DNA from 4 places in the Pseudomonas sp. GW821-FHT02C04 genome. Region 4 is predicted to be linked to each of the others. Evidence: predicted binding sites of a transcription regulator. Region 4 holds the regulator's gene; each other region holds the start of a gene.
The links. Region 4 encodes FliA, which starts transcription of late flagellar genes. Its sites were predicted from a motif close to CTAAAGTTTNNNNNNNNNNNGCCGNTAA; they were not measured.

Region 1: a site for FliA is predicted at 2,953-2,980, ahead of AC07VV_RS16945 (methyl-accepting chemotaxis protein). Genes of this name have one in related genera too.
Region 2: a site for FliA is predicted at 1,575-1,602, ahead of AC07VV_RS22215 (flagellar protein MotY). Genes of this name have one in related genera too.
Region 3: a site for FliA is predicted at 1,387-1,414, ahead of AC07VV_RS15790 (methyl-accepting chemotaxis protein). Genes of this name have one in related genera too.

The regions. Positions count from the first base shown of each region.
Region 1 covers NZ_JBWKVT010000004.1:276,185-281,938, reverse strand. Annotated here, with positions in the region: gene hutC (histidine utilization transcriptional repressor HutC) at 1-359, opposite strand, end outside; gene AC07VV_RS16960 (formimidoylglutamate deiminase) at 505-1,869, shown strand; gene AC07VV_RS16955 (lipocalin family protein) at 1,918-2,487, opposite strand; gene AC07VV_RS16950 (hypothetical protein) at 2,519-2,773, opposite strand; gene AC07VV_RS16945 (methyl-accepting chemotaxis protein) at 3,056-4,948, shown strand; gene AC07VV_RS16940 (hypothetical protein) at 5,133-5,288, shown strand; gene AC07VV_RS16935 (DUF924 family protein) at 5,277-5,754, opposite strand, start outside.
Region 2 covers NZ_JBWKVT010000006.1:312,030-317,783, forward strand. Annotated here, with positions in the region: gene AC07VV_RS22210 (argininosuccinate synthase) at 1-471, opposite strand, end outside; gene AC07VV_RS22215 (flagellar protein MotY) at 601-1,509, opposite strand; gene pyrC (dihydroorotase) at 1,669-2,715, shown strand; gene rnt (ribonuclease T) at 2,712-3,386, shown strand; gene AC07VV_RS22230 (peroxiredoxin) at 3,461-4,063, opposite strand; gene AC07VV_RS22235 (bacterioferritin-associated ferredoxin) at 4,355-4,573, shown strand; gene bfr (bacterioferritin) at 4,773-5,249, shown strand; gene grxD (Grx4 family monothiol glutaredoxin) at 5,356-5,697, opposite strand.
Region 3 covers NZ_JBWKVT010000004.1:4,465-10,218, forward strand. Annotated here, with positions in the region: gene AC07VV_RS15780 (FecR domain-containing protein) at 1-718, opposite strand, end outside; gene AC07VV_RS15785 (sigma-70 family RNA polymerase sigma factor) at 718-1,218, opposite strand; gene AC07VV_RS15790 (methyl-accepting chemotaxis protein) at 1,530-3,410, shown strand; gene AC07VV_RS15795 (SRPBCC family protein) at 3,469-3,936, opposite strand; gene AC07VV_RS15800 (amino acid adenylation domain-containing protein) at 3,960-5,754, opposite strand, start outside.
Region 4 covers NZ_JBWKVT010000003.1:121,622-127,375, reverse strand. Annotated here, with positions in the region: gene flhF (flagellar biosynthesis GTPase FlhF) at 1-681, shown strand, start outside; gene fleN (flagellar synthesis regulator FleN) at 795-1,625, shown strand; gene fliA (RNA polymerase sigma factor FliA) at 1,622-2,362, shown strand; gene AC07VV_RS12500 (chemotaxis response regulator CheY) at 2,530-2,901, shown strand; gene AC07VV_RS12495 (protein phosphatase CheZ) at 2,919-3,707, shown strand; gene AC07VV_RS12490 (chemotaxis protein CheA) at 3,747-5,754, shown strand, end outside.

The DNA.
Region 1 (5,754 bases), on a different contig from region 4:
CGCATGTCCAGCGCCAGGGCGCGCTCGGAACCGGCGGCCTCTTCTTCCAGGGTGATCACCTGGCAAGTGTGGCGATGGCCACGGGAGGCGATTTCGTCGGCGATGTTGTGCACCTCGAACAGCGCGGACTGGCTCTTCGGCTCGGCGACGAACGTGCCGACGCCCTGCATGCGCACCAGCAAACCGTCGGCGGTCATTTCCCGCAGCGCGCGGTTGATGGTCATGCGGCTGAAGCCCAACTGGCTGACCAGCTCGCTTTCCGACGGCACGCGGTAATGCGGCGGCCAGTTACCACTGTCGATCTGCTGGGTGATCATCTGTTTGACGCGGGCGTACAAGGGCGCCGGACTGTCGCCCATGTTCGCGGCCAACGGAGAGACTGGAGGCGGAGTCGGCACGGTGGATCCCTGTTCATTGGATAAGGTTGCTAGCTTGCCGGAGTTTACCGGGCAGGCAAACGTCTGTATATGTATATACAAATAACACACGATGGGGTGCTGAACCATGTCCGCCTTCTTTGCCGAACGCGCGCTGCTGCCTAACGGATGGGCCAACAATGTACGTCTCGAGGTCAGCGCCGAAGGCGTGTTGACCCGAGTCCAGGCCGATTCCACCGCAGATGGCGCCGAACGGTTGGGCGGCCCGCTGCTGCCGGGGATGCCGAATCTGCACTCCCACGCGTTCCAGAGAGCGATGGCCGGGCTGGCAGAAGTGGCCGGTAATCCCAACGACAGTTTCTGGACCTGGCGCGATCTGATGTACCGGCTCGTCGGAAAAATCAGCCCGGACCAGCTCGGCGTCATCGCCCGTCAGCTGTACATCGAAATGCTCAAGGCCGGTTACACCTCGGTCGCCGAATTCCATTACGTTCACCACGATCACAACGGTCAGCCCTATGCCGATCCGGCCGAACTGGCGTTGCGCATCAGCCAGGCCGCGAGCTCCGCCGGCATCGGCCTGACGCTGTTGCCGGTGCTCTACAGCCACAGCGGTTTCGGTGGCCAGACACCGAACGAAGGCCAGCGCCGCTTCATCAACAGCACCGAAAACTACCTGAAACTGCAATCACGCCTGCAACCGCTGCTGGCTCAAGAAAAGGCTCAGTCGCTGGGATTGTGTTTCCACTCGTTGCGCGCAGTCACGCCGCAGCAGATCAGCGAAGTGCTGGCGGCCAGCGACAAGCAATGCCCGGTGCACATCCACATCGCCGAACAGCAAAAGGAAGTCGACGACTGCCTGAGCTGGAGCGGTCGCCGTCCGCTGCAATGGCTGTACGAAAACACCGAAGTCGATCAGCGCTGGTGCCTGGTGCACGCCACCCACGCCAATCCGGAAGAAGTCACGCTGATGGCCAAGAGCCGCGCCATCGCCGGCCTGTGCCTGACCACCGAAGCCAACCTTGGCGACGGGATTTTCCCGGCGGTGGATTTCCTGGCTCAGGGCGGACGCATGGGTATCGGCTCCGACAGCCACGTGTCGTTGAGCGTGGTGGAGGAACTGCGCTGGCTGGAATACGGCCAGCGTCTGCGTGATCAACGGCGCAACCGCTTGTATGGCGCGGATCAGCCGATGGTCGGCCGTACCTTGTACGACGCGGCACTGGACGGTGGTGCCCAGGCGCTGGGCCAGCCAATCGGCGCGCTGGAAGTCGGCAAACGCGCCGACTGGATTGTGCTCGATGGCAACGATCCATATTTGGCCACGGCCAGCGGTGACGGGATCCTCAATCGCTGGCTGTTTGCCGGTGGCGACCGTCAGGTGCGCGATGTATTGGTCAACGGTCAGTGGGTCGTGCGTGACGGGCGACATGCCGGGGAGGAAGACAGCAATCGCGCCTTCACCCAGGTCCTGCGAGACCTTTTGGGCTGACACAAAAAAACCTGTGGAGGGCAACCTCCACAGGTTTTTTGTTGCGCGTCAGTTGGACGTCTTGGCCATCTGCTGATCCGACGCCCGCCAGATCAATCGCGTGGTGTCGTAACCCTGCTGACGCGCCTTGCTCAGCAGTTCTTCGCGCACCACACCGTTGACGGTCGGCGTGCGGGACAACAGCCACAGGTAACGTCGGCTCGGGTCGCCAACAATGGCGGTCTTGTAGTCGTCACTGACGTACAGCACCCAGTATTGACCCTTCGCCGAACCCGGAATCAAGCGCGAGAACCAGGTATCGAACTCGACCCACAATTTGTCGGTCTTGCCCGGCACCTGTGGATAAGCCGTGCCCTTCACCTCTTCCCACTGCCAGTCCTTGGTCAGGCAACGATTGAACACGCCGAGGTTGCCGTCAGGCTGGAGGCTGTAGCGGGCTTCGGATTGCGCACAGTTGCGCTGGAAATACATCGGCAGCCGCGCCAACTCGTACCAGGTGCCCTGATAACGCTTGAGATTGACGCTGTGGACTGTCTTGGGCGCCAGCGGATCTTCACCGGTCGTGGCGCAGCCGGCCAATACCAGGCCGGCAAAAAGGACAAGCAATAACCGCTTCATTGTTTTTCTCCCGTGGGCGCGTAGCCCCGGTTTACTTCAGGCCTTGGCCGGAAAACATCAACACTTTGTCACCGGCGTACTGCACGCTGATAAAGCTGTTCTTGTCGCCCCAGGTGCAACTGGACATGCCGAGCGCGCCCGAGCAATCGGTGGGCTTGCCGAGCAGCGTCTCCACTTCGGCCTTGGCCATGCCGGCCGAGAGCTTCGAGTAGTTTTCCTGATTGACCTTGCTGCATGCGGCCAACAGCACGCAAAACGACAGAAGGGCGATAGATCGCAGCGACATGGTGTAACTCCTGGAACGGAAGGGGGATGGCATGGCGCCAACCAGAAGCTTAGAAGAGAAAACCCCTGTCTGGTTCCCTGGGCACATGGCTATTTGTTAGCCCGCTCGTCCGGCATTCATCGGCAAATCAGACACTTTGTAGGGCTATTGAGCATTTCGTCGCCTTTCGCAAAAGCCGCCTAATCTTTGGCGCGCCGCGGTCGAAATAAGAGCAGCGCAAAGCCCGATAGTGTGGCAAATTGCCGCCCTTTCTTGACCAGCCCCTTCGCGGTAGCTCACTTAATGACCAGAAACATGAAATTCAGCCACAAGATCTTGTTGGCTGCCGCCCTCGTGGTGGCCGTTGCGTTCGCCTGTTTCATTTTGTTCAACGACTATCGACAACGCGAAGCCCTGCAAAGCAGCACCGAAGCATCAATGCAGGAACTGGGCAGCCTGACCACCAGCAACATCCAGACCTGGCTGGAAAGCCGCATCCAGTTGCTGCAATCGATGTCGCAGCAGGTTGTCGCCGACGGCAATGCCCCGGCGAGCCTGAAACGCATCATCGACCTGCCCGCCTACACCGGCAATTTCCAGCTCAGCTATTTCGGCGGTGCCGACGGCGTAATGTTCTCGGTGCCGGCCGGCAACCGCGCACCGGATTACGACCCGCGCGCCCGTGGCTGGTACAAGGCTGCGAACAGCGCCCAACAGACCATCGTCACCGAACCGTACATCGCCGCTTCGTCGGGCAAACTGGTGATTACCGTTGCCACTCCGGTGCAGCGCCAAGGCCAGATGATTGGTGTGGCCGGTGCCGACATTGATCTGTCGAGTGTCAGCGCAATCATCAACTCATTGAACTTCGGCGGCCATGGCCACGCGTTCATCGTCAGTGCCGACGGCAAGATCCTGATCCACCCGGACAGCAAACTGGTGCTCAAGACGCTGGCCGAGGCCTATCCCAACGGTGCACCAAAAGTCAGCCCGGGCCTGAAGGAAGTCGAGTTCGACGGCAAGACCCAACTGATCTCCTTCACTCGCGTCAACGGCGTACCGTCGGCCGACTGGTACGTGGGCCTGGTGCTGGACAAAGACACCGCGTTCTCGATGCTCAGCGAGTTCCGCACCTCGGCACTGATCGCCATGGTCATCGCCGTCGTCATCATCATCGCCCTGCTCGGCATGCTGATCCGCGTCCTGATGCAACCGCTGCTGACCATGGGTCGCGCCATGCATGACATCGCCGAAGGCGAAGGCGACCTGACCAAACGCCTGACCATCCACGGGCACGACGAATTCGGTGCGCTGGGCTTGTCGTTCAACCGCTTCGTCGAGCGTATCCACACTTCGATCCGCGAAGTGTCGTCGGCCACCGGGCAAGTCAACGAAGTCGCCCTGCGCGTGGTCGCGGCGTCCAACTCGTCGATGTTCAACTCCGACCAGCAAGCCTCGCGCACCAACAGCGTGGCCGCCGCGATCAATCAACTCGGCGCCGCCGCCCAGGAAATCGCCCAGAACGCTGCCCTCGCCTCGCAACATTCCAGCGATGCGCGCAGCCTGGCCGAAGACGGCCAGCAGGTGGTGGATAAAACCATCCACGCCATGCAGCAGCTGTCGGCGAAGATCAGCGATTCCTGCGGCAACATCGAAACCCTGAACAGCAACACCGTGAACATCGGGCAGATTCTGGAAGTGATCACCAGCATCTCCCAACAGACCAACCTGCTGGCGCTCAACGCTGCGATCGAAGCGGCCCGTGCCGGTGAGGCCGGTCGTGGTTTCGCCGTGGTCGCCGACGAAGTACGCAACCTGGCGCACCGCACCCAGGACTCGGCGCAGCAAGTGCAGAAAATGATCGAAGAGCTGCAAATCGGGGCGCGCCAGGCGGTCGGCATCATGACCGAGAGCCAGCGCGAGAGCGAAAGCAGCGTCGGCATCGCCAACCAGGCCGGCGAACGCCTGGAAAGCGTGACCCAGCGCATCGGCGAGATCGACGGCATGAACCAGTCGGTGGCGACGGCGACTGAAGAGCAGACAGCCGTGGTCGAGTCGATCAACGTCGACATCAACGAGATCAACACGCTGAACCAGGAAGGTGTGGAGAACTTGCAGGCGACGTTGCGCGCTTGTGCGGATCTTGAGCAGCAGGCGGCGCGGTTGAAGCAGTTGGTGGGCAGCTTCCGGATCTGAGGCGCGGCTACTGACCTCATCGCTGGCAAGTCGAGTCGTCGCACCGTAGCTCCCACAGGTAATGTGTGTTTACACAATTTGTGTTTCACATCAAACACTGTGGGAGCGGGCTTGCCCGCGATAGCGGTATACATGACGCAGAAGGCCGAAAATGTAATCCGCGATTCGCAAGGAGATGTGGCTAATGAACAAGAAACACGATTGCACGGATTCAGATCAAACTACTTTACTGGCAATCCTTGCATTGGGTGCCGACGAGATTGATCAAGAAAAGTACAGAGACGTTGAAGACTTGTTTCTTGAATTGGATAAAGTGGACGCGGACAAGCTAGAAACTTGACCCAAGCTGTTTGAGAAACGCCAACTCCTGCGCCGTAGACACCCGCCCCAACACCGCATTGCGATGCGGAAACCGCCCAAACCGCGCAATCACCCGCTGATGCCGCTCGGCATAATCCAGGTTGTCGGCAAACACCCCGCGCTCCGCCTCCGGCTGTTCAGCCACCAGTTCGATGAATCGCGAGACGGCTTCATTCTGCACCGCGAGGTTTTCGCAGTGTTCGAAGACGAGGTAGATGAAGAGGCGCTGGATCGGTTTCAACTGCCGATCGAAGTCTGCAGCAATCCCCTGAGCAACCAGCTTCTGTGCCCTTAGATCACCAGAGAAAGCTTTGGGAGTATCGCGAAAGATCATTCGCGGGAGTTGATCGAGCAGCAGCACCACCGCCAACCAACCTTCGGGACGTTGCGTCCACTCGGTCAATTCGCCAGCGAGGGCCTGATCGACAAAGACCCCGAAACGCTCA
Region 2 (5,754 bases), on a different contig from region 4:
CAGCTTCTCACGGGACAGCAGGTCCCACTCGCGCCAAGGGGCAATCACTTTTACGCCTGGCTTGAGCGCGTAGGCACCCAGTTCGAAACGTACCTGGTCGTTGCCCTTGCCGGTCGCGCCGTGGGAAATGGCGTCGGCACCGGTTTCGTTGGCGATTTCGATCAGACGCTTGGCGATCAGCGGACGCGCGATGGAAGTACCCAGCAGGTACTCGCCTTCGTAAACGGTGTTGGCACGGAACATCGGGAACACGAAATCACGCACGAATTCTTCGCGCAGGTCGTCGATGTAGATTTCTTTGACGCCCATGGCCTGAGCCTTGGCGCGAGCCGGTTCGACCTCTTCGCCCTGACCCAGGTCAGCGGTGAAGGTCACGACTTCACAGTTATAAGTATCCTGCAGCCACTTGAGGATCACCGAAGTGTCCAGGCCGCCGGAATACGCCAGAACGACCTTGTTTACGTCCGCCATGCCATCACTCCACGGGGTTCTACGGAAAGCCGAGGAGTCTACCGCTCAAACGCGATAATTTACAGAGGCGCGACAGCTTAAGACGACAAAGCGACAGAATCTGTCGAGAGGGCGACGATGACCGGCAGGTCAGGACGTTGCCGCAGCGTTGGCCGGTGTGCTGGCCTGAGGCGCAGGAGCGGTGGTCGGCGCCACCCGCGCAAGGTGCACGTTGACCCGACGGTTCTTGGCCCGATTGGCGGCATTGGTGTTAGGCACCAACGGGTAACGTTCACCATGGAAGCGCACGGTGATCTGCGATTCCTGGATGCCGTTGGCCTTGAAGAAGTCGACCACCGCCAAGGCGCGCCGGCGCGACAGCTCGCGGTTGGTCAGGCGATTGCCGCTGTTGTCGGAGTGGCCGTCGAGCTCGATGTGGTTGACCGTCGGATCGGCCTTCATATATTCGAGCATGACTTGCAGCTTGGCCTTGGCGGCGGCGTCCAGTTCGATGCCTTCGCCGGGGAAACCGATCTGCGATTGTTTGACCTGCTCGAAATTCTGCGGGAGCAGTTTCGCCACGCAGGCCTGATAGTCGTTGAACGCCTTGCTGAACTTGACCGGCAACAGACGCACTTCCGACACACGGCCATCGCCCGATGCATGGCGCACCACGGGGCTGCGTCCGTCCATCAGGCCGCTGATCAACTGTCCGGCCTGCGCCTGAGAACTGTTGAAGAGGATATTGCCACTGCCGATCCTGACCGTGCCCAGATTGATATCGCCACGGCCCGGCTGCCAGGGCGCCGCTGCCGCCATCAAGGTCGCCGAACCGCCGCCGAGCATGGCGTTGTAGGCGTTCAGACGGAATGTCGCCTGCTCGCCGGCCTTGCGCACGAACTGGCCCGAGCCGAAATCGGTGATCGGCTGCGTCAGGCGGCATTCGAACTTGTCGCCCTCGACCGTCCACTCAATGTTCTCCAGACGGGTCTGGTAGGTCAGCGCCATCGCCGGAAGGCTGGCAAACACACTGAGCAAGGCTAAATAACGCTGGCGCACGGGAGGCTCCATTGGCTTCTACAACAAAAAGACCGATACATACATGTTTACGGCATACCTATGGGATATCGGACGCTCGTCGCAAAACTTGATAGCGAGTGCCTGCAAGAGTCTTTTCCGGTAGCATTCGCCTCAGTTTGACCCGCCTGGAATCCCCTCATGTCCGACCGCCTGACCCTGCTGCGTCCCGACGACTGGCACATTCATCTTCGCGATGGTGCCGTGTTGACCAATACCGTTGCAGATGTTGCGCGCACCTTTGGTCGCGCGATCATCATGCCTAACCTGGTACCTCCGGTGCGCAACGCCGCTGAAGCCGACGGCTATCGCCAGCGGATTCTCGCTGCCCGCCCGGCCGGCAGTCGTTTCGAGCCGTTGATGGTGCTGTACCTCACCGACCGTACCCAGCCCGAAGAAATTCGAGAAGCCAAGGCCAGCGGTTTTGTCCACGCGGCCAAGTTGTACCCGGCCGGCGCCACCACCAACTCCGATTCCGGGGTCACCAGCATCGACAAGATCTTCCCGGCGCTGGAAGCCATGGCCGAAGTCGGCATGCCGCTGTTGATCCACGGTGAAGTCACCCGTGGCGACGTCGACGTGTTCGACCGCGAGAAAATTTTCATCGACGAGCACATGCGCCGCGTAGTCGAGCGTTTCCCGACGCTCAAGGTCGTGTTCGAACACATCACCACCGGCGACGCCGTGCAGTTCGTCAACGAAGCTTCGGCCAACGTCGGCGCGACGATCACCGCGCATCACCTGCTCTACAACCGCAACCACATGCTGGTGGGCGGAATCCGGCCGCACTTCTATTGCCTGCCGATCCTCAAGCGCAATACCCACCAGGAAGCCCTGCTCGACGCCGCCACCAGCGGCAGCGCGAAGTTCTTCCTCGGCACCGACTCGGCGCCGCACGCCCAGCACGCCAAGGAAGCCGCCTGCGGCTGTGCCGGCTGCTACACCGCGTACGCCGCCATCGAGTTGTATGCCGAAGCCTTTGAACAGCGTAATGCGCTGGACAAGCTCGAAGCCTTCGCCAGCCTCAACGGCCCGCGTTTCTACGGCCTGCCGGCGAACACCGATCGCATCACCCTGGTCCGTGAAGAATGGACCGCCCCAACCAGCCTGCCATTCGGCGAGCTGACCGTTATCCCGCTGCGCGCCGGTGAAAAACTGCGCTGGCGCCTGCTGGAGGAACACGCGTGAGTGAAGACCATTTCGACGACGAACTGGACGGTCAAGGTGGCGGCGGTTCCCGTCATCCGATGGCAGCACGCTTTCGCGGCTACCTGCCGGTTGTCGTCGACGTAGAGACCGGTGGTTTCAACTCGGCCACCGACGCGTTGCTGGAGATTGCCGCGACCACCATCGCCATGGATGAAAAGGGTTTCGTCTACCCGGATCACACCTACTTCTTCCGTGTCGAGCCGTTCGAGGGCGCCAACATCGAAGCGGCCGCGCTGGAGTTCACCGGGATCAAGCTCGATCACCCGTTGCGCATGGCAGTCAGCGAAGAGACGGCCCTGACCGATATCTTCCGTGGCGTGCGCAAGGCCTTGAAGGCCAACGGTTGCAAGCGGGCGATCCTGGTCGGCCACAACAGCAGCTTCGACCTGGGCTTCCTCAACGCTGCCGTTGCGCGGCTGGACATGAAGCGCAACCCGTTCCACCCGTTCTCCAGCTTCGACACCGCGACCCTCGCCGGTCTGGCTTACGGTCAGACCGTGCTGGCCAAGGCCTGTCAGGCAGCCGACATCGATTTCGATGGCCGTGAAGCGCACTCCGCGCGTTACGACACCGAAAAGACGGCCGAGCTGTTCTGCGGCATCGTCAACCGCTGGAAACAGATGGGCGGCTGGGAAGACTTCGACGACTGATGGTCGCCGGATTAAATCCCGCGCATGAAAAAACCGGCTCAAGAGCCGGTTTTTTTGTACCTCGACGTTGCGCCTTACAGGGCAGCAGCGTTCTCGGTCAGGTAAGCCGCAACGCCTTCTGGCGAAGCGTTCATGCCTTTGTCGCCTTTTTTCCAGTTGGCAGGGCAGACTTCGCCGTGCTCTTCGTGGAATTGCAGAGCGTCGACCAGACGGATCAGCTCTTCCATGTTACGGCCCAGCGGCAGGTCGTTGATGATCTGCGAGCGGACAACGCCTTTGTCGTCGATCAGGAACGCGCCACGGAAAGCCACGCCGCCTTCGGATTCAACGTCATAGGCCTTGGCGATGTCGTGCTTCATGTCGGCAGCCATGGTGTATTTCACCTGGCCGATGCCGCCATTGTTGACCGGGGTGTTGCGCCAGGCGTTGTGGGTGAAGTGCGAGTCGATCGAAACAGCGATCACTTCTACGTTGCGTGCCTTGAAGTCGGCCATGCGGTTGTCCAGAGCGATCAGCTCGGACGGGCAGACGAAGGTGAAGTCCAGCGGGTAGAAGAACACCAGGCCGTATTTGCCTTTGATGGCCGAGGACAGGGTGAAGCTGTCAACGATCTCGCCATTGCCGAGTACGGCCGGGACGGTGAAGTCAGGGGCTTGTTTGCCTACGAGTACGCTCATTGATATCTCCTGGTGTAGAAACTTGAAGTTCAGGGTTCGCGCCAGCCTGCCACCCTCAGGCGACAGCCCTGTGACACGAACCCCCTTCGCAAGGGCCGACCATCATACACTGCGTTTTTCGACTGTCCTTAACGGTTTTTCGCGAAATCCCGGCTGGCATTCAGCCATGCACCACCGTTCGTCAGCCACAACCGTTCACGATGAAAACCCTTGGGAAAGCACTTTGACAATCATTCTCGTTAACATTAAGATCCATCGCAATTGAGCCACAACCAGCGACGGTTCTCACTTATGTATGTTTGCCTCTGCACTGGCGTCACCGACGGACAGATCCGCGAAGCGATCTATGAAGGTTGCTGCAGCTATAAAGAAGTCCGTCAGGCCACCGGCGTAGCCAGCCAATGCGGCAAATGTGCCTGCCTTGCGAAGGAAGTGGTACGCGAAACCCTGACCAAGCTGCAAACCGCCCAGGCCGCGATCCCCTACCCTGTAGAATTTACTGCCGCGTAATTGCACCCATTTCAAAGAACCGGACTTATGTCCGGTTTTTTTATGCCCGCAAATCAATTGCTTAGCGACTAGACGCGGAACACAAACATTCTTATTCCGATTAATTTTCATATATTATTCAATAACTTAGGTTTGACACTTATAAATACCAAGCTCAAACTCCGCCTTATATACCGCTACTTAGGGCAGGACTCCCATCATGAAAGGCGACGTAACAGTCATCCAGCATCTCAACAAGATCCTTGCCAATGAGCTGGTCGCGATCAATCAGTACTTCCTGCATGCGCGCATGTATGAAGATTGGGGCCTGAACAAGCTCGGCAAGCACGAGTACAAAGAATCCATCGACGAGATGAAGCACGCGGACAAGCTGATCAAGCGCATCCTGTTCCTCGAAGGCCTGCCGAACGTGCAGGACCTGGGCAAGCTGCACATCGGCGAGCACACCAAGGAAATGCTGGAGTGCGATCTGCGTATCGAGAAGACCGGCCATGCCGATCTGAAGACCGCCATCGCTCATTGCGAATCCGTGGGCGACTTCGGCAGCCGTGAACTGCTCGAAGACATTCTCGAATCCGAAGAAGAACACATCGACTGGCTGGAAACCCAACTGGGCCTGATCGATAAAGTCGGTCTTGAGAACTATCTGCAATCGCAGATGGGCGAAGACGAGTAATCAGCGAACGCTGAACTCGAGACACTAAAAAGCCCCGCCCTCTTTCGAGAGGCGGGGCTTTTTATTGTCCGGACTTCGGACTGGCCGAAATCCGGGCAGAAACCAGTCAGGCTTCGGACTTGGCCGCAGCAGCCTTGGCGGTTGCGTCTTTGACCAGAGTCTGCAGCTCACCGTTGGCGAACATTTCAGCCATGATGTCGCTGCCGCCGACCAGCTCACCGCCGACCCACAGTTGTGGGAAAGTCGGCCAGTTGGCGTACTTCGGCAGGTTGGCACGGATTTCCGGGTTCTGCAGGATGTCGACGTAGGCGAACTTCTCGCCACAGCCCATCACAGCCTGCGCAGCTTTCGCGGAGAAGCCACACTGCGGGGCATTCGGCGAGCCTTTCATGTAAAGCAGAATGGTGTTGTTGGCAATCTGCTCTTTAATCGTTTCGATGATATCCATGGAGCACCTCGGCTGAACTTTCCGACTCATGGGTCGGCACGGTGGCGCATTGTAACG
Region 3 (5,754 bases), on a different contig from region 4:
TCTGACCGGCAAGCACCTCAGTGGAAGCGCCATCGCTCGTCCGTGGCGAATGAATCGCGACTCGGCCACTGGTGACGCTCAGGCGCGTGCAATCACCTTCCTGACGCAGGATGAATCGAGCGTCGAACGGCTCATAACTGCCATGACGATTTTGCACTCGCAGCGGTCGATCAATCCCCGAACCTTCGTCGGCGCCGCCGCAGGTCACGATGATTTCGCCCCGGGTCAGTTTGATCAGCCGCTGTTGCGCGGTGTAATCGAGGTCCACGGCGCTGGCCGTGTTCAGTTCGATCCGTGTGCCATCGGGTAACTGGAATCCGCGGCGCTCGCCGGTGGCGGTGGCGTAATCGGCGCTCCATTGCTGCCAGGCAGACGTGTCTTTGGCCAGCCACGCGGCGGAGCCCATCAACAACGCGCCGGACAGCAGCTTCAACGCCTGACGGCGACCCAGGCTCTGCGCACTGTTTTCCAGTGTGTTGAATGCCACTTGCGCACCCGGAGCGGCGCGCAGATTTTGGGTCAGCTCACTTTGCAACGACTGCACCCGCTGCCAGGCCAGTTCGTGATCGTGGTGTTCGGCGCGCCACTGTTCGCATTGGTGGTTCAGACGCGGATTTCCGTGGTTATTACGCAGGCGCAGCAGCCAGTGGATTGCCTGTTTGACCACTTGTTGCGGTGGTTCGGCGCGGCGGGCGAGTGACACGTTATCGACCGGCATCAGCTTTCGTACCGCAGCACGTAGCAGTGATACAACGCATCGGCGACGTAGCGCTCCACCGAGCGCAAGGACAGGCCCATCTGCTCGGCGATCTGCTTGTGGGTCAATCCTTCGCACTGCGCCAGGAGAAACGCCTGACGTACTTTTGGCTTCAGTCCTTCAAGCATGCGGGCAATGCTTTCCAACAGCTCGATCACCAGTGCGCGGGATTCGGCGCTGGGTGTTTCGGCTTCCGGCAAGTGGGCGATGGTTTCCAGATACGCGCGTTCGATTTCCTCACGACGCCAATGGTCGATCACCAACCCACGAGCGATGGTGCGCAGAAACGCGCGGGGCGCCTTGAGTTCGAGACGTTCGGTGCGTTGCAGCAGACGCACGAAGGTGTCCTGGGCCAGATCCGCCGCATCGGCCGCATTGCCCAGCCGCGCGCGCAACCAGCCGTTGAGCCAGCCGTGATGACGACTGTAAAGCGCCTGTACTGCAAACTCAGGTGAGGACATGAACGCGACAGCCCGAACGTCACAAATGATAATTAGTCGCATTGTCATCAAGGGTTACAGAATTTGCAACCGGCGCTGCAAAACAGTCATTAAAAAATGATGGGCGAACGCTCTGGCACGCCGTTCGGCGGGAATCTGGCAGAAATGCCGTCCATTTCCTACAAAGCGCTAAGTTTTCTCCGAAGCGTGCCGACAGACTGGTGAGACATGCGTGCACCAAAGTAGAGCGGCCATCAGAACGCTGCCTGCGCTGTACATGGAATGTTGCATCCGGAACGCATCCCCACTTTTGGCATAAGAAGTCCCATGAAATGAATCTCAAGTTCAGCCATAAAATCCTGTTGGCCGCCTCGGGCGTCGTGGTCCTGGCGTTCGCGCTGTTCACTCTGTACAACGACTATCTGCAGCGAAACACCATTCGCCAGAACCTCCAGTCCTCCGTCCAGCAGGCCGGCGACCTGACCGCCAGCAGTGTGCAGAACTGGATGAGCGGGCGGATTCTGGTGCTGGAAAATCTCGCGCAGAACGTCGCCCATCAAGGCAAGAATGCCGACTTCCCTGGGCTGGTCGATCAACCGGCCTTCACCTCGAACTTCCAGTTCACCTATGTCGGCCAGGCCAACGGTGTGTTCACCCAGCGCCCTGACGCGAAGATGCCGGACGGCTACGACCCGCGTCAGCGTCCCTGGTACAAGCAGGCCGTGGCCGCTGACCAGACCATGCTGACCCCGCCATACATGGCCGCCGTCGGCGGTCTGGTGGTGACCATCGCCATGCCGGTGAAAAAGAACGGCGAGCTGCTCGGTGTGGTGGGCGGTGACCTGAGCCTGGAAACCCTGGTGAAGATCATCAACTCGGTGGACTTCGGTGGCCTGGGCCACGCGTTCCTGGTCAGCGGTGACGGTCAGGTGATCGTCAGCCCGGACAAAGACCAGGTGATGAAGAACCTCAAGGACATCTATCCGAACACCGATGTGCGCATTCAGAAGGGTAACCAGAATGTGATGCTCAACGGCCAGGAGCGGATCCTGTCGTTCACCCCGGTCACCGGTCTGCCGAATGCCGAGTGGTACATCGGTCTGTCGATCGATCGCGACAAGGCCTACGCTGCACTCAGCCAGTTCCGTACCTCGGCACTGATCGCGATGTTCGTCGCAGTGGGCGCGATTGCGGTCTTCCTGAGCCTGTTGATCACCGTGCTGATGCGTCCGCTGATCACCATGGGCCGTGCGATGCAGGATATCGCTCAGGGTGAAGGTGACCTGACCCGTCGTCTGGTAGTGGAAAGCAAAGACGAGTTCGGCGAGCTGGGCAGTTCGTTCAACCAGTTCGTGGAGCGGATTCACGCCTCCATCTCCGAAGTGTCTTCCGCGACTCGTCACGTACACGACCTGTCGCAACGGGTGATGGCATCCTCCAACGCCTCGATCATCGGTTCCGACGAGCAAAGCGCGCGCACCAACAGCGTGGCTGCCGCGATCAATCAGCTGGGTGCCGCCACCCAGGAAATCGCCCGCAACGCTGCCGATGCTTCGCAACACGCCAGCGGCGCAAGCGAGCAGGCCGATGACGGTCGTCAGGTGGTCGAGCAGACGATTCAGGCGATGACCGAGCTGTCGCAAAAGATCAGCCTGTCGTGCACCCAGATCGAAACCCTGAATGCGAGCACCGACAACATCGGCCACATTCTCGATGTGATCAAAGGCATCTCCCAGCAGACCAACCTGCTGGCGCTGAACGCGGCCATCGAAGCGGCCCGTGCCGGTGAAGCCGGACGCGGTTTCGCGGTGGTGGCGGACGAGGTGCGCAACCTCGCTCACCGCACCCAGGAATCGGCGGAAGAGATCCACAAGATGATCACCTCGCTGCAGGTCGGTTCGCGCGAAGCGGTGACCACCATGAACGCCAGTCAGGCGTCCAGCGAAGAGAGCGTTGAAGTGGCGAACCAGGCCGGTCTGCGTCTGGTCAGCGTGACCCAGCGCATCGGCGAAATCGACGGCATGAACCAGTCGGTGGCAGCGGCTACCGAAGAGCAGACTGCGGTGGTGGAAACCCTCAACGTCGACGTCAACCAGATCAACCTGCTGAACCAGCAGAGCGTGGCCAACCTCAATGAAACGTTGAAGGATTGCGATGCGTTGTCGCAGCAGGCCAACCGTTTGAAACAACTGGTCGATAGCTTCAAGATCTGATCGCTTGCGGTCAAAAAAAGCCCGCTGCGGAGTGATCCGCCGCGGGCTTTTTCATGCCTTACACAAACAGCTTCAGCACATTGCCCATCGCATCATCGGCAAATCCCTGGACGAAATCCTTGAACCCCGGCAGCGCCTCGGGCCCACCGCTGGCCGGCTCGGCGATGATCGTCCAGGTCGCCCGCGATTTGCCCGCGCCCAGCGACTCCACATTCATCGCCGCCCACAGATTGGCCACGCCCAGGGTGTTGTAGATCGTGGTCCAGGTCATGCTCAGCGCCTGGTCGTCCCGGGAGTTGAGTTGCTCGACCACCACGTTGCCATCCTTGAAGAACTTCTTGCGCAGCGACGACACGCCTTCACCGGTCATCTCGATGTGCGACAGCGCCGGAATGAAACGGTCGAAGCCGTCGAATTTGCCGACCACTGCCCACACTTGTTTGGCGTCCACCGGCACTTCCACCGAAGACACGACGTGGCAGCCGTGAGGGTTTTTGATCAGGGTGTCGGGTTGAAGATTGCTCATGGTGTTGCTCCTTGGTGGTTGAGTCAGATGAAGTTGATTTCTTTCAGGTAGTCGCAGCCGCGGCGCAGCAGCGCCGGGGATTTTTCCGGGTAGTGCGCGCCCATCTGTTGCACGCCGGCCTGGGCGTTGGCGTGGCCGATCAGGGAGATGTCGCCGATGTCTTCCTCGAAGCCGTTGAGGTAGAAACCGAGCACGCCGAACAGCGCGTTGTCGGCATCGACCCGGCCCAGTTGCTGTTGCCAGTCGGCAACGCTGACCAGCGAAAATTCGCTGCCGGTTTCGCGGAATGAAGCGACGTAGGCATCCCAGCTCAGGGGCTCGGGGTTGTGCAGGTTGAACACCGCCCGTTCGGGCGAATAACGGCTGGCGTGGAAGGCGATGAAACGGGCGAGAAAATCCACCGGCATCAGGTCGAAATTCAGCGCGAAGGCCGGGACCTGACCGAGCTGGATCGAGCCCTTGAGCATCAGCATCAAACGGTTCTTGTGCGGCTGGCAGACGCCGCTGAGGCTGTTGAAACTGATGTTGCCGGGCCTATACAGATTGACCCGCACCCCGCGTTCCCGCGCCCGTTCGAGAATGCGCTCGCCGACCCATTTCGACAGGTTGTAGCCGTTGCGGATGTAGATCGGCGGCGTCGGTGCGGCGGGCAGTTCCAGCACCCGGCCTGCGTCGTCGACAGTGCTCGACGCCGACAGCGTCGAGACGAAGTTGAACACCTTCTTGCTGCGCCCTTCGCACAGGCGCAGCAGTTCGAAAATCGGCTCGACGTTGTCCGCCGCCAGCGACTCGTAATCGAGGACGTGATTGACGTTGGCCGCGTTGTGCACCAGCGCGCCGAACTCGCGATCCAGTCGCTCGAAATCGTCATCGGCCAGGCCCAGTTGCGGCCGGGTGATGTCGGCCGAATAGACCCGCACCCGACTTAGGTCCAGGTGCTCCAGGCGGTTTTCTCGAAGCGAATGGGCAAAACGCTGCCCCGCCGTTTGCCCGCCGCCGTCGCGAACCAGGCACGCCACTTCGCTGGCGCCCCAACCCAACAACGCCTCGACGATGTGCACGCCGACAAAACTGTTGGCGCCGGTGACGATCACCTTGTGCACATCGCCCATGCGGCTGATCGGCAACGGCTCGATTGCCAGCGGTCGCTCGGCGTCGGCCATCGCCTGGGCGCTGAGCACCGCGCTGTCATCGGTGCCGCGCACCAGCGTGGCGAGCTTGATGATGGTTGGCAGTTCGATGAAGCGGTTGATGGAGATGCTGCGGCCGAATTCCTCCCGCAGACGCAGGAGCATGCGCGACAGCAGAATCGAGTGGCCACCGAGATTGAAGAAGCTTTCGTCGGTGGAAATGTCGCTGGTCGGCAGCTCTAGCAACTCGCCCCAGATCTCCAGCAGCAGCGCTTCATCGGCGTTGGCCGGCAGGCATTTCGGGCCGCTGTCCTGCACGCTCACCGGTAGCTCCAGCAAGGCCTTGCGATCGACTTTGCCGTTGGCGGCGAAGGGCATGTTCGGCAGTTCCGTCCACGCCACCGGCTGCATGTAGTCGGGCAAAAACTGCTGGGCATGTGCCTTCAGCGCATCGCGGGCGGAATCCGATTGCGGTTGAGCGAGGAACGCCAGAATCCGCCGCTGACTGTCGATCACCACGGCGATCTGCCGATACAACTGGCTCTCGCGCAGACAACGTTCGATCTCTTCCGGCTCGACCCGGAAACCCCGGATTTTCACCTGATTGTCGCGGCGTCCGCACAGTTCGATACCGTCTTCACTCCATTTGGCCATGTCGCCGCTGCGATAGGCGCGCAGACGCTGGCCG
Region 4 (5,754 bases):
GAGCCGCTGGAAGAGGGCGGGATCATTGCCATGGTCGGCCCGGCCGGCATGGGCAAGACCACCACCCTGGCCAAACTGGCCGCCCGTTACGTGCTCAAGTACGGCGCGCAGAACATTGCGCTGGTGAGCATGGACAGCTTCCGCATCGGTGCTCAGGAACAGTTGAAAACCCTGGGCCGGATCCTCAATGTATCGGTGACCCACGTCGATCCGGGCCAGTCCCTGGTGCAGGCGCTGGATCCACTGCTGCGCAAACGCGTGGTGCTGATCGATACCGCCGGCCTGCAGGCCAGCGATCCGGCACTGCGCATGCAGCTGGAAAGTCTGGCCAGTCGTGGCATTCGGTCGAAAAATTATCTGGTACTGGCAACCACCAGCCAGAAACAGGTTCTAACCGCCGCTTATCACAGTTACAAGCGTTGCGGGCTCGCCGGGTGCATCCTGACTAAACTGGATGAGACGGCCAGCCTTGGCGAAGTGCTGAGCCTGGCGATCAGTCATGAACTGCCGGTCGCCTACCTGACCGACGGCCCACGGATTCCGGATGATCTGCATCTGCCGCGCCGTCATCAATTGGTCAGCCGCGCCGTCAGCGTGCAAATGCAGGAAGAACCCAGCGAAGAAGCCATGGCTGACATGTTCGCTGATATCTACCACAGTCCCACCAAGCAGGTTGGCTGAGGTAATGAACAGTTTTTGTACCTACATCGATGGTCTGCCATGCATTGTTCCGGTTGTGAACGCGCAGCCAGTAATGTGGCCTCCGTCTATGCAAGACAAGGTAAAGAAATAACATGGGCAGCATGCATCCCGTACAGGTGATCGCGGTGACCGGCGGCAAAGGTGGCGTCGGCAAGACTAACGTGTCAGTGAACTTGTCCCTGGCGCTGGCAGAGCTTGGCCGTCGGGTCATGCTGCTGGACGCCGACCTGGGTCTGGCGAACGTCGACGTTCTGCTGGGCCTCACGCCCAAACGTACCCTGGCCGATGTGATCGAGGGCCGCTGCGAGCTGCGCGACGTGCTGTTGCAAGGCCCCGGCGGGATCCGCATCGTGCCGGCCGCTTCCGGCACCCAGAGCATGGTTCACCTGAGCCCGGCCCAGCATGCCGGTCTGATTCAGGCGTTCAGCGACATCGGCGACAATCTCGACGTACTGGTGATCGACACCGCTGCGGGTATTGGTGACTCGGTAGTCAGTTTCGTTCGCGCGGCGCAAGAAGTGTTGCTGGTGGTCTGTGACGAGCCGACCTCGATCACCGACGCCTACGCGCTGATCAAACTGCTGAACCGCGATTACGGCATGAACCGCTTCCGCGTCCTGGCCAACATGGCCCAGAGCCCGCAGGAAGGTCGCAATCTGTTCGCCAAGTTGACCAAGGTCACGGATCGCTTCCTCGACGTCGCCCTACAATACGTCGGCGCGGTGCCTTACGACGAAAGCGTGCGCAAGGCGGTGCAGAAGCAGCGTGCGGTCTATGAAGCCTTCCCGCGTTCCAAGTGCGCACTGGCGTTCAAGGCGATCGCACAGAAGGTCGACACCTGGCCGCTGCCCGCCAACCCGCGCGGCCACCTCGAATTTTTCGTCGAGCGCCTCGTGCAGCAAACGGCAGGACCTGTGCTATGACCGCCAGCGGTATGAATTTCTACAAGAAGTCGGCACGTGACGCGCAGTACGAGCTGATCGAGCGTTACGCGCCACTGGTCAAACGCATTGCTTACCACTTGCTGGCGCGATTGCCGGCCAGTGTGCAGGTCGAAGACCTGATCCAGGCCGGGATGATCGGCCTGCTCGAAGTCTCGACCAAATACGACGCCAGCAAAGGCGCCAGTTTCGAAACGTACGCGGGCATCCGGATCCGCGGCGCCATGCTCGATGAAGTACGCAAGGGGGACTGGGCACCGCGCTCGGTTCACCGCAACACCCGTATGGTCAGCGACGCGATTCGCTCGATTGAAGCTAAAACCGGCCGTGACGCTAAAGATCACGAGGTTGCGGCCGAACTCCAATTGAGTCTCGACGATTACTACGGGATTTTGAACGACACCCTGGGCAGCCGACTGTTCAGTTTCGACGACCTGTTGCAGGACGGCGAACACGAAGGGCTGCACGAGGATGGCGCAAGTGCTCATCTTGAGCCGTCGCGCGATCTGGAAGATGAGCGCTTCCAGGCTGCGTTGGCGGACGCGATTGCCAATTTGCCGGAGCGTGAGCGACTGGTGTTGGCGCTGTACTACGACGAAGAGCTGAACCTCAAGGAAATCGGTGAAGTCCTTGGCGTCAGTGAATCGCGGGTCAGCCAGTTACACAGCCAGTGCGCGGCCCGTTTGCGGGGGCGTTTGGGGGAGTGGCGAGCGCGCTGAGGGCAGTGTGGGGACGCTGCGAACGAGGCTGGTGCGGTGGTGAACGGCACCGGTCTTGCTCTGTTGTGCTCCAGACAGTCATCGAGTGCTTTGCCGGATTGATTGAAATGGCGCGTCCAGGTGCTGGGCGCGTTTAAGACTGCTTGGAGGTCGAATTGAACAAAGACATGAAAATCCTCATCGTTGATGACTTCTCAACGATGCGGCGGATCATCAAGAACCTGTTGCGTGATCTCGGGTTCACCAACACCGTTGAAGCCGACGATGGCACCACTGCCATTCCGGTGCTCAACAGCGGCAGCATCGACTTTCTGGTGACCGACTGGAACATGCCTGGCATGACCGGTATCGACCTGCTGCGTCACGTGCGCGCCGATGAAAAACTCAAGCACCTGCCAGTGCTGATGGTGACTGCTGAAGCCAAGCGCGAGCAGATCATCGAAGCGGCCCAGGCCGGCGTTAACGGCTACGTGGTCAAACCTTTCACGGCTCAGGCGCTGAAAGAAAAAATCGAGAAGATTTTCGAACGCATCGGCTGATGACGCGCGGGGGAGCTATGGAGCATAACGAATCTTCACAGGGCGACTTCGAGTCGACTCTGAAAAAACACGCGGTCGAACTGGTCGAAAGCCTTGAAAAGGGCAGGTTCGGCGACGCCGTGCAACTGATCCATGAGCTCAATCAGACCCGTGACCGTGGCCTGTACCAGGAAGTGGGCAAGCTCACACGCGAACTGCACAGTGCAATCGTCAACTTCCAGATCGACCCGCATATGCCGCAGGCCGAGGAAGTGTCGCAGATCACTGATGCGACCGAGCGTCTGGGCTATGTGGTCAAGCTGACCGAAGCCGCGGCCAACCGCACCATGGACCTGGTGGAAAGCGCCACGCCGGTGGTCAATGGCCTGGCTGACGAAGCCCAGGCATTGAGTGCCGACTGGGGACGTTTCATGCGCCGTGAAGTCGGGGCTGAAGAGTTCCGCGAGCTGGCGCGTCGGGTCGACGGTTTTCTGGCACGCAGCAGCGCGGACAACCGCGCGGTGTCGAGCAACCTCAACGACATTCTGCTGGCCCAGGATTACCAGGACCTCACAGGTCAGGTGATCAAGCGCGTGACCCAGTTGGTCACCGAAGTCGAAAGCAATCTGCTCAAACTCGTGCTCATGGCCAGTCAGGTGGACCGCTTCGCGGGCATCGAACATGACCGTGCGGCAATGCTCGCTGAAAAAGATCCACAAAAACATCTCTCGCAGGGTGAAGGTCCGCAGATTCATGCCGATAAACGAGAAGACGTTGTGTCCGGTCAGGACGATGTGGACGATTTGCTATCCAGCCTTGGATTTTGAGTTTTTTTGGGTTTTTAGACCTGTAGGAGCACCCCATTAATGAGCTTCGGCGCCGATGAAGAGATCCTTCAGGATTTCCTGGTTGAGGCCGGCGAGATTCTTGAGCAACTGTCCGAACAACTGGTCGAGCTGGAAAGCCGCCCGGATGACGCAGATCTGCTCAACGCAATTTTTCGCGGTTTCCACACTGTAAAAGGGGGCGCCGGCTTCCTTCAGCTCAATGAGCTGGTGGAGTGCTGTCACATCGCCGAAAACGTGTTCGACATCCTGCGCAAGGGTGAACGTCGCGTAGATGCAGAACTGATGGACGTGGTGCTCGAAGCGCTGGACGCGGTGAACAGCATGTTCAGCGAAGTCCGCGATCGCAGCCCGATCACCGCTGCAACCCCGGAACTGCTGGCCGCCCTGGCGCGCCTGGCCGAACCGCAATCGGCGGATGAAGCCCCGGCTTCGCCTGTTGCCGAGATGATCGAAGAACTGGTCGTCGAAGGCGATTCGGGCGATATCACCGATAACGAATTTGAACAGTTGCTGGACTCGCTGAACGCCGTCAAGGCCGAAGCCGAAGCCCCGGCGGCTGCCGCTGCGCCTGCTTCCACCGAAGCGGCCAGCGATGAAATCACCGACGCCGAATTCGAGTCGCTGCTCGACCAGTTGCACGGCAAGGGCCAGTTCGCGGCCGACGCCGTGGCACCAGCTGCCGCTGCACCTGCTGCTCCGGCAGCGGGCGACAGCTCGGACATCACCGACGACGAATTCGAAGCCTTGCTCGATCAATTGCACGGCAAGGGCAACTTCGCCGTTGATGCGCTGGAATCGGCGATTGCTTCGGTGCCTGCATCTGCTGCTCCGGCAGCGGCGGCGGCCGGTAGCGATCTGATCAGCGATCACGAATTCGAATCGCTGCTCGACGATCTGCATGGCAAAGGCAAGTTCACTGACGTCGCCACCGGTGCCGTCGTGACGGCCGGCAATGCTTCGGCTGTTGCAGCGCCTGCCGCCAAGGCCCCGGCTGCTGCGGCAAAACCTGCTGCAAAAGCGCCTGAGCCTAAAGCGGAACCGGCCAAGCCAGCCGCCGCTGCTGCACCGGCTCCGGCCCGTGCACCGGCGACGCCGCCACCGGAAAAACCGGCGAGCGAAGCCGAGACTACCGTTCGTGTGGACACCGCACGTCTCGACGAAATCATGAACATGGTCGGCGAGCTGGTACTGGTGCGTAACCGTCTGGTGCGCCTGGGCCTGAACAGCGGCGACGAGTCGATGCAGAAGGCCGTGTCGAACCTCGACGTGGTCACCGCCGACTTGCAGACCGCGGTAATGAAGACCCGGATGCAGCCGATCAAGAAAGTCTTCGGCCGCTTCCCGCGTCTGGTTCGCGATCTGGCGCGTCAGCTCAAGAAAGAGATCAACCTGGAACTGGTGGGCGAAGAAACCGACCTCGACAAGAACCTCGTCGAGGCTCTGGCCGACCCGCTGGTCCACTTGGTGCGCAACGCGGTCGACCACGGCATCGAGTCGCCGGAGGAGCGTGAAGCTTCGGGCAAGGCCCGTGGCGGCAAGGTGATCCTGGCGGCCGAGCAGGAAGGCGACCATATCCTGCTGTCGATCTCCGACGACGGCAAAGGCATGGACCCGAACGTCCTGCGTGCCATCGCCGTGAAACGCGGTGTGATGGACAAGGATGCCGCCGATCGCCTGAGCGACACCGAATGCTACAACCTGATTTTCGCCCCGGGTTTCTCGACCAAGACCGAGATCTCCGACGTGTCCGGCCGCGGTGTGGGCATGGACGTGGTGAAGACCAAGATTTCCCAGCTCAACGGTTCGATCAACATCTACTCGACCAAGGGCGCCGGCTCGAAAATCGTCATCAAGGTGCCGCTGACGCTTGCGATCATGCCGACCCTGATGGTGATGCTCGGCAACCAGGCGTTTGCGTTCCCGCTGGTGAACGTCAACGAAATCTTCCACCTCGACCTGTCGACCACCAACGTGGTGGACGGCCAGGAAGTGGTGATCGTGCGGGACAAGGCGCTGCCATTGTTCT